2 regions of the Microbispora sp. CA-135349 genome follow, and region 1 is predicted to be linked to the other one. Evidence: predicted binding sites of a transcription regulator. Region 1 holds the regulator's gene; the other holds the start of a gene.
What was found. The regulator LexA, encoded in region 1, represses DNA repair genes until DNA is damaged. The targets are predictions, from matches to a motif close to TCGAACANNTGTTCGA.
Positions count from the first base shown of each region.

Region 1 (4,898 bases):
AACAACCCGTGGAAGAGCCAGCTCGACCTCATGGCGAACCTGGGCTACAACACCATCCGGGTGCCGTTCTCCGACGACGCGCTGAAGCCGGGCGCCCAGGCGACCAGTGTCAACACCTACTCCAACCCCGACCTGATCGGCCTGTCGCCGCTGCAGATCCTCGACAAGATCGTGGACTACGCGGGCCAGAAGGGCATGCGCATCATCCTCGACCGGCACCGGCCGACCAGCGCGGGCCAGACGGCGCTCTGGTACACCTCCGGCGTCCCCGAGTCGACCTGGATCAACAACTGGAAATCGCTGGCCCAGCACTACGCCGGCAACACCACCGTCATCGGCGCCGACCTGCACAACGAGCCGCACGCGGACGGCACCAACCCGAACGCGACCGGCTCCTGCTGGGGCTGCGGCGACGAGTCGCGTGACTGGCGCCTGGCGGCCGAGCGGGCGGGCAACGCGATCCTGTCCGTGCAGCCCAACTGGCTGATCTTCGTGGAGGGCGTGAGCTGCCCGAGCGGCGGCCTGTCCAACGTCTGGGACAACGACACCAGCAACGACGAGGACTGCGGCTGGTGGGGCGGCAACCTCACCAAGGCCGGCCAGTTCCCCGTGCGGCTCAACGTGGCCAACCGGCTCGTCTACTCGCCGCACGAGTACGCCACGTCGGTCTTCCACCAGAACTGGTTCGACGACCCGAACTACCCGGCCAACATGCCGGCCATCTGGGACAAGTACTGGGGCTACCTGTACAAGCAGAACATCGCGCCGATCATGGTCGGCGAGTTCGGCACCACGCTGGCCAGCAACATCGACAAGGTCTGGCTCCAGGAACTCATGAAGTACATGGGCACCGGAGTGAACGGCATGTCGTTCACCTACTGGTCGTGGAACCCCAACTCGGGTGACACGGGCGGCATCCTGAAGGACGACTGGGCCACGGTCGACCAGGCCAAGCAGAGCATCATCTCGCCGTACCTCATCCCGCCGGTGGGCGGCAACCCGCCGGTGTCGCCCTCGCCGCAGGTCTCGCCGAGCGTCTCGCCGTCCGCGTCTCCCTCGGCGTCTCCCTCCGCGTCCCCCTCGGTGTCGCCTCCGGTGTCTCCGTCGGCGTCGCCGTCGTCTCCGGGTGGCAAGACCTGCACCGCCACGTACAAGGTCGCCAACCAGTACCCCGGCGGCTTCCAGGGTGAGGTCACGGTGAAGGCCGGTTCCTCGGCCATCTCGGGCTGGACCGTGAACTGGGCCTTCCCGAACGGCCAGAGCGTCAGCCAGCTCTGGAACGGCACGCTCAGCGCGAGCGGTTCCAACGTCACCGTGACGAACCTGTCCTACAACGGCGCCCTGGGCGCCGGGGCTTCGACGACGTTCGGATTCAACGGCAGCTGGTCGGGCAGCAACGGCGTTCCCTCGCCGGTGAGCTGCACCGCTAGCTGAACAGTGAGCCGAACGGCGAGCTGATCGGGCGCGTCACGACAGTGCGGCGGCGATCCTGGACAGGATCTCCTCCAGGATCGCCGCCGAGGTCGCGAAGTTGAGGCGGGCGAAGGTGTCGCCGCCTCCGTAGTTGGGGCCCGGGTTGAGCTTGACCCGGGCCTCCCGCTCGAGGAAGGCCGCCGCGTCGGGCACGCCGAAGTCGAGCCACGCGAGATAGGTGGCTTCCGGCATGCGGTATCCGACGGACGGGAGCCGCTCGGCGATGCGCCTGCGGTTGCGGTCCAGGATCGCCAGCACCTCCTCCAGCCACGCGTCGCCGTGCCGCCAGGCGGCCACCGTGGCCTCCACCCCGAGGACGCTGGGCGCGCCGTAGATGTGGGCGGGCTGGCGGCCCAGCGCGTCCCTGGCGTCCCTCGCGCCGATGTGGGCCACCGAGCAGTGCAGGCCGCCCATGTTGAAGGCCTTGCTGGCGGAGGTCAGCGTGACCGTGCGCTCGGGAAGGATCGTGGCGAACGGGATGTGCCGGGCCGGAGCGTACGTCAGGTCGGCGTGGATCTCGTCGGAGATCACCAGCGTGCCGTACTGGTCGGCGTACGCGGCGACGGCGTCGAGCTCCGCACGGGTGAACGAGCGGCCGGAGGGGTTCTGCGGATTCACCAGCAGGAGCACCCGGACGGGCTCGCCGGGGACCTCGAACCTGCCGTCGGCCGTCAGCGGCATCGGCACCAGGCGGCGGCCCATCCCGGTGATCGTGACGAGGAAGGGATCGTAGGCCGGCACGTGCAGCGCCACCGCGTCGCCGGGTTCGGTCATGACGTGCAGCAGCACCTGGAGGGCCTGGTTGAGGTCCGTGTAGGACCGCACGTGTGCCGGGTCGGCCCGCCAGCCGTACCGCGCCTCCATGCGCTCGGCGAACGCCTCCGCCAGAGGGCCGGCGGTCGGCTGGTCCAGCCATGCGGGATAGCCGAGATCCGTGGCGGCGCGTCGCGCGATGGCCTCGGTCACCGCCCCGGGCACGGGGAAGTCCATGTCGGCGACCCAGGCGGGAATGACGCCGGCCTCGGCGTGCGCCCATTTGATTCCGTCGCGGGTGCGGGCCGCATCCAGGGACAGCGCATCCAGGGACAGCGAATCGAATCTCATTCGACTCACCCTAATTGTCGCTTAGTGACCGCCGGAAAGGCGGCGTCGCGCCCCGCGGCGCGTCGAATCGCGGGGCGCCGGTGCTGCTACAGCTTCCGCAGAACGGCCGTGACCTTGCCGAGCACGGTCGCCTCGTCGCCGGGGATCGGCTCGTAGTTGGGGTTGTGCGGCACCAGCCACACGTGCCCGTCCTTGCGCTTGAAGGTCTTCACGGTGGCCTCGCCGTCGATCATCGCGGCCACGATGTCGCCGTTGTCGGCGACCGGCTGCTGCCGCACCACGACCCAGTCGCCGTCGGCGATGGCGGCCTCGATCATGGAGTCGCCGGAGACCTGGAGCAGGAACAGCGTGCCCTCGCCCACCAGCTGCTTGGGCAGCGCGAAAACGTCCTCGATGCTCTGCTCGGCGAGGATGGGACCACCGGCGGCGATGCGGCCGACCAGCGGCACGTACGCGGCCGTGGGCCGGGTGAACCCGGCCTCCTCCTCGGGGGTGGCGTCCGGATCGACCCACAGCACCGGCTCTCCCGGCAGCCGGACCTCCAGTGCCCTGGGGCGGTGCGGGTCGCGCCGGAGGTAACCCTTACGCTGGAGCGCCGTGAGCTGGTGCGACACGCTGGAGGTGCTCGTCAGCTGGACCGCTTCCCCGATCTCCCGCATGGACGGCGGGTAGCCGCGCTGCTGGACCGAGTCGCGGATCACCTCGAGGATCTTCCGCTGCCTCGGGGTGAGGCCAAGCGAGTCGCGCCTGCGAACCGCGAGGTCGCTGACGCCATCCGCTTGCTCACTTCGGTCACTCACGATGCCACCTCTCAATCCGTGTTCCCCATGTCGCACAGAGCGACCGTACCGCGATTCAAGATCACCGTCAAACAATTGTTCGATATCCAGCGAAATCACCGATCTCGCCGTTCATCTCATCGTACGGGAGTTCGATCGATCCCGTGTTCGATTCAGCCGATCTTCTGTGGCGTCTGTACGCCCAGGTCAGACGCCGTGCATAAAACGGCGGGGAATGGTGCGTAAAGGGCCTATTGCGCGACGCGTGGGGCAGGTGGTGCGGCGGTGACGGGAGCGGCGACACGCGCACCGAGCAGGCACTTCCCGGCCCAGGGCCGGTTCGACTTGCGTTCAAGGTCGGGCACTTCTACGGTTGGACCACAACATCTAGTAGTCACAGCGGTGTAAGTTCACCACACCTTGTGTTCGGGATGTGCGTTCAGGGAGGCGATGAAATGCACTGTCCGTTCTGTCGCCATCCCGACACCCGGGTCGTGGACAGCCGCGCGGCCGAGGACGGGGCGGCGATCCGCCGCAGGCGCACCTGCCCCGAATGCGGGCGCAGGTTCACCACCCAGGAGACCGTGCTGCTGATGGTGAGCAAGCGGAGCGGGGTCACCGAGCCGTTCTCCCGGGAGAAGGTCATCGCCGGCGTACGGCGGGCCTGTCAGGGGCGCCCGGTCGGCGAGGACTCCCTCGCCCAGCTCGGGCAGCGGGTCGAGGAGAGCATCCGGGGCACCGGTGCGGCCGAGATCGCCTCCCATGAGGTGGGCCTGGCCATCCTGGGGCCGCTCCGCGACCTCGACGAGGTGGCGTACCTGCGCTTCGCGTCGGTCTACCGGGGCTTCGAGACGCTGGCCGACTTCGAGGCGGAGATCGAGCGGCTCCGCGCGGCTCACGGCCCTGAGGCCGAGGAGTAGGCGCATTCCGGGGGACCGGGACGAGGCGGACGGCGGCGCGCGACGGCGCGGCGTGACGATGAGGTTGTAACGAGCGTGGTCCGAAAGAGGGGCTCCACCGGGCCCTGGGAGGGGGAAGTCATGACGGAGACCGTGAGCGGCACCGTATCGGGTGCGGGGGGCCGGGCCGGCAAGCGCCCGCGCAAGGGTCTGAAGATGAAGCGCGTCTTCACCACCCCGGGTGTCCACCCGTACGACGAGGTCCGCTGGGAGCGGCGCGACGTCGTGATGACGAACTGGCGGGACGGCTCGGTCAACTTCGAGCAGCACGGCGTGGAGTTCCCGGACTTCTGGTCGGTCAACGCCGCCAACATCGTCACCACCAAGTACTTCCGCGGGGCGGTGGGCACCCCGCAGCGCGAGTCGAGCCTCAAGCAGCTCGTCGACCGGGTCGTGGGCGTCTACACCAGGACCGGCCTCGAGAACGGCTACTTCGCGTCCGAGGAGGACGCGGAGATCTTCGACCACGAGCTCAAGCACGCGCTGATCCACCAGATCTTCAGCTTCAACTCGCCGGTGTGGTTCAACGTCGGCACCCGCTCGCCCCAGCAGGTGAGCGCCTGCTTCATCCTGGCCGTGGACG
Region 1 covers NZ_CP192001.1:6,493,851-6,498,748, reverse strand. Annotated here, with positions in the region: gene ACQPZZ_RS29810 (cellulase family glycosylhydrolase) at 1-1,434, shown strand, start outside; gene ACQPZZ_RS29805 (MalY/PatB family protein) at 1,468-2,577, opposite strand; gene lexA (transcriptional repressor LexA) at 2,664-3,380, opposite strand; gene nrdR (transcriptional regulator NrdR) at 3,812-4,276, shown strand; gene ACQPZZ_RS29790 (vitamin B12-dependent ribonucleotide reductase) at 4,397-4,898, shown strand, end outside.

Region 2 (4,898 bases), 210 kb from region 1:
CGATCGCGTTGTAGAGCGCGCCGTGCGGTTTGACGTACCTGACCCTGGCGCCCGCGACGCGCGCGAAGGCGTCCAGCGCTCCGATCTGGTAGATGACGTCGTCGGCGAGTTCGGCGGGCGGCACGTCGACGAAGCGCCGCCCGAAGCCCACCAGGTCGCGATAGCCGACCTGGGCGCCGATCACGACTCCGCGCGCGGCCGCGGTCTCGCAGGTGCGCCGCATGATCACCGGATCTCCCGCATGGAAACCGCAGGCGACGTTGGCGCTCGTAACGATCGACAGCAGCGCCTCGTCGTCGCCGAGCCTCCACTGACCGAACCCCTCGCCCAGGTCGGAGTTCAGGTCGATACGCATGGTTTGGTAGGGCAACGTCAGCTCCAGAGTGCGCTGATCCCGCTGGGGGAGTTCCAGCCCAGATAGATGGTAAGCGCCCATGCGAGCGCGGACGAAGGGTATGGACCGCAAAACGAAGCTCGTGGTGTTCCCGACATCATCAGCTGCGGCAATGTTTTCGGACAGGCGCGTCTCAACGGAGATGGTGGGCGAAGAACTGCACCGCGTCCGAGTTTGCTCATGCTGGAGCGGGATCTCGGACTGACCAAGCTCTACAACCTGGTGAACGACCCGGCCGAGACCGACCCCGAGATCCCGCTCTTCTGATCCGCTTCTCACCTTCCAGGGTGTCGACCCGGGGACGGGGAATCCGCGGGGTGACCGATGGCATCCTCTCGACAGGGATGTGCGCCGCGACCACCCGTAGCGACACCGTGAGATGAGGGAGCCGTTCCCAGAGACCTACGTGAGCAGGAGCTCCCGGAGCGTCTTGAGGCTCCTCCCGTCGGAGACCCGGTGCCAGGCGGCCCAGCCGTCGGTCTCCTGACCAGAGATCGCCTTGCACGCGGGCGAGGGCTTCTCGAAGATCTCGCCGCTGTCGAGACGGAGACATCCGCCGGGAAGCACCGTCGCGGAGTGGACCTGACCGAGACGGGGCCTGCGCCACTCAAGGCGCTCCCGGCCCGGAGCAGTCCCTTGGCGATCAGATGCTTGAGCACCCCTTCGCGCTCGTACTCCGCTCCTCCGCCGAACCCGGGCACGATGCCGGTCTCGGGCGTGCTCTCGGCCACCGGCGTCTCGCCCAGGTCGCCCTCGACGAGCAGTCGCCGGAGCACGGCGTTCGGTGTGGTCTCGACAAAGGGCCTGGCCAGCGTGTGAAGCGCCTTCAGGACATCCTCGTCCAGATACACATTGGGCTTCTCGGTCAATGCCGTCTCGTTCTATCAGCGGGTCATGCGTACCGTCGATGACTACCTGGTTGAACGGGGGTGACCTCCTCGATGGCTACCACACCAAAGCCTTGCGGGAGGGAGTGCGAGAACTTCGGGTCGTTCTAGGGGATATCTCCTGGAGGATCACCTACTGGTTGCCTTCACGGCGGGGAAGGACCGGGGAAGGACCATCGTGCTTCTCACGGTGTTGCGATCGGCAGCGGCATCGCGACAGAGGCGCCTTCGACAAGTGGAGGTCAGGCCAGGGAGTCGAACTCGCCGGCCTTGACGCCGCCGATGAAGGCCAGCCACTCGGTGGGGGTGAAGAGCAGCTTGGGTCTGTCCGGGTCCTTGCTGTCGCGTACGCCACCACCTCCGGCAGGTTGGCGGCCACCTCCACACACTGACGCCGTTACCGGAAGATCGCGACGGCTTCCGCCAGACGGCGGTGCTCAGGTCCATTCGCGTCTCGCTTCCTCGATCATGTTGAGGGATACGCGCTCAGGAGAGGCCCACAGTCGTATCGCCCTCGACTACCTGCTTCGCCTGCCCGGCGGGCCATGACCATCGGCCGTGAACTGCCCGGCGGCTCACCCAGAACAGCTTTGCCGGGCCGTGCTGACTTGCGTTCGATCTCCTGGGAACGTATGTTCGAAGCAGCGGCGATTTCTGCCCGAATCATCCGCCCGTCTTCCCCCGGGTGGCCAGGAAGCCACAGGGAGAAGGAGTCTTGAGCAGACTTTACGGCGATCCGATCGAGGTGTGGGTCCGGGACGGCCACCCTGCTCAGTTCGTCTGGCGTGACCGGCTCTACACCGTCCGCGAGGTCCAGGACCACTGGGTGGTCGCCAGAGAATGGTGGAAGACCTCGGACGCCGATCCCGGCGAGCGGCGGTTCTGGCGGCTGGGGGCCGCGGCCGGCAAGGAGGTCGGGACCTATGAACTGCGCTTCGACACCGCCAGCGGCGGCTGGCTCCTGCTGAGGGCCTGGGACTGATGGGAACGCTCCAGCCACCCACGACGACCGGGGGACGGGCCGCTGGAGGACGGGACGCCGTACGGGCCGGGGAACGGACGGGGGGACGCCGGTGACGGAACCCTTCGCTCACCTGCACGTGGCGTCCGCCTTCTCGCTGCGGTACGGCACCGCGTTCCCGGCCGCCCTCGTCCGGCGGGCCGCCGAGCACGGCATGGACACACTGGCGCTGACCGACCGCGACGGCCTCTACGGCGCGATCAAGCATGTCATCGCGTGCCACGGGAGGGGTGTCCGCCCGGTCGCCGGGGTCGATCTCGCCCTCGACGGCGCCTCTTCCGCACCGGGCTCTTCGACGCCGGACGACCTGTTCGGAGGCGGCCTGCCGTCCGGCCGCCGCACCGGGCACGGCCATGGGCGCGGGCACGGCCGGGGGACGGCGGCCGAGCCGGCGCGGATCGTCGTGCTCGCGCGCGCCGGCGGCTGGGCCGCGCTGTGCCGCCTGGTCACGGCCGCCCACCACGCGGGGGAGCGCGGCGAGCCGCACGTCACGCCGGGGATGGTGGCCGAGCACGCGTCCGGCCCGGACGGGGAGCCGCGGCTGACCGTGCTGCTCGGGCCCCGCTCCGGCGTCGGCCGCGCGGTGGCCGAGCGGCGCGACGACCAGGCCCGCGCCCTGCTTGCCGCCTGGCGCGCGGTGGTCCCCGACCTGGTCGTCGAGGTGTCCGACCTGTACGGCTACCGCGACGCGAACACCGCCGCCCGCATGATCGGGCTGGCCGACTCGATGGGCGTGCCGGTCGTGCTGACCAACGCGGTCCGCTACCTGGACGCCGCCGACCACCAGGTGGGCAACGTGCTCGACGCGGCGCGCAAGCTGGTGCCCCTCGACGGGCGGCATCTGGACGACCCCACGGCCCACGCGTACCTGAAGGACGGCGCCGAGATGGCACGGGTGGCCGCGCGGGTCTGCGGCGGCGACACCGGCCGGGCGGCGCGACTGCTGGCCGAGACCCGTCGCGTCGCCGAGCGTTGCGTGCTCGATCCCGTCGAGATCGTGCCCCTGCTCGACCCCGAGCGGCCCCGGCTCCACCTGCCGGAGGCCGGCGAGGACCCGGTGCCACTGCTGCGGCGCCGCTGCGAGGAGGGGCTGGCCCGGCGGGGGCTGGAACGCTCGGCCGAGGCTCGCGACCGGCTGGCCGCCGAGCTCCACGTCATCGAGAAGAAGCGGCTGTCGGGCTACTTCACGTCCGTCGTCGGCATCACGGACATGATCCGGGCGATGGGCGTGCGGTGCGCGATCCGCGGCTCGGGGGCGGGCAGCCTGGTCAACTACCTGATCGGCATCGGCGAGGTGAACCCGCTCGAACACGGCCTGCTGATGGAGCGCTTCCTGTCGGAGGGCCGCAAGGGCCTGCCCGACATCGACATCGACGTGGAGTCGGCCCGGCGCCTCGACTGCTACCGCGCGATCCTCGGCCGGTACGGCGAGGATCGGGTGGCCTGCGTGTCGATGATGGAGACCTACCGCGCCCGCAGCGCGATCAGGGACGTCGGCGCCGCCATGGGCCTGCCGCCGCACGAGGTCGACGTCATCGCCAAGGCGTTCCCGCAGGTGCGGGCCAGGCAGATCAGGGCCGCGCTGTCCGACCTGCCGGAGCTGCGCGACAGCGGGCTGAACGACCGGTCGCTGGAGACCGTGTTCCGCCTGGCCGAGCGGCTCGACGGGCTGCCCCGGCACATCGCGCTGCACCCCTGCGGCGTGCTGATCGGCAACTCCACGCTGCGCGACCGCACGCCGGTCGAGCGCAGCCTGCTGGAGTTCCCGATGTCGCAGTTCGACAAGGACGACGTCGAGGAGGCGGGCCTGCTCAAGCTCGACGTGCTCGGCGTGCGCATGCAGTCGGCGCTCGCCTACGCCCTCCAGGAGGTCGAACGGGTCGAGAACCGGAAGATCGACCTGGACGCCGTGCCACGCGACGACACCGAGACCTACGACATGATCCGCCTCAGCCGCACGATCGGCTGCTTCCAGATCGAGTCGCCGGGGCAGCGCGAGCTGGTCGCCAAGCTGGAGCCGCGCACGATGCACGACCTGATCGTGGACATCTCGCTGTTCCGCCCGGGACCGGTCAACTCCGACATGGTCACGCCTTACCTGGAGACCAGGCACGGCTTCCGCGAGACGCATTACCCGCACGAGTCGCTTCGCGAGGCGCTCAGGGAGACCAACGGGGTGGTCGTCTTCCACGAGCAGGTGATGAAGGTCATCGACATCATGACGGGGTCGGGGCTGTCGGAGGCCGACCGGGCCCGCCGCGCCCTCGGGACGCCGGAGGGCCGCGAGGCCGTGCGGGCCTGGTTCGTGCCGCTCGCCCGGGAGAACGGCTATGCCCCCGACGTCGTCGAGCGGGCGTGGAAGGTGCTCGACGCGTTCGGCGGGTTCGGGTTCTGCAAGGCGCACGCGGCGGCGTTCGCGCTGCCCACCTACCAGTCGGCCTGGCTCAAGCGGCACCACACGGCCGCGTTCCTCGCGGGCGTGCTCACCCACGACCCCGGCATGTACCCGAGCCGGGTCATCCTCGACGAGGCCCGGCAGTGCGGGGTGGACGTCCTGCCCCTCGACGTCAACCGTTCGGGGAAGACCTGGCTGGTC
Region 2 covers NZ_CP192001.1:6,701,391-6,706,288, reverse strand. Annotated here, with positions in the region: gene ACQPZZ_RS30760 (LamB/YcsF family protein) at 1-355, opposite strand, end outside; gene ACQPZZ_RS30755 (hypothetical protein) at 797-1,264, opposite strand; gene ACQPZZ_RS30750 (DUF397 domain-containing protein) at 1,524-1,670, opposite strand; gene ACQPZZ_RS30745 (DUF6504 family protein) at 1,997-2,263, shown strand; gene ACQPZZ_RS30740 (DNA polymerase III subunit alpha) at 2,355-4,898, shown strand, end outside.
Region 2: the regulator LexA is predicted to act here: its motif matches at 1,906-1,921, upstream of ACQPZZ_RS30745 (DUF6504 family protein).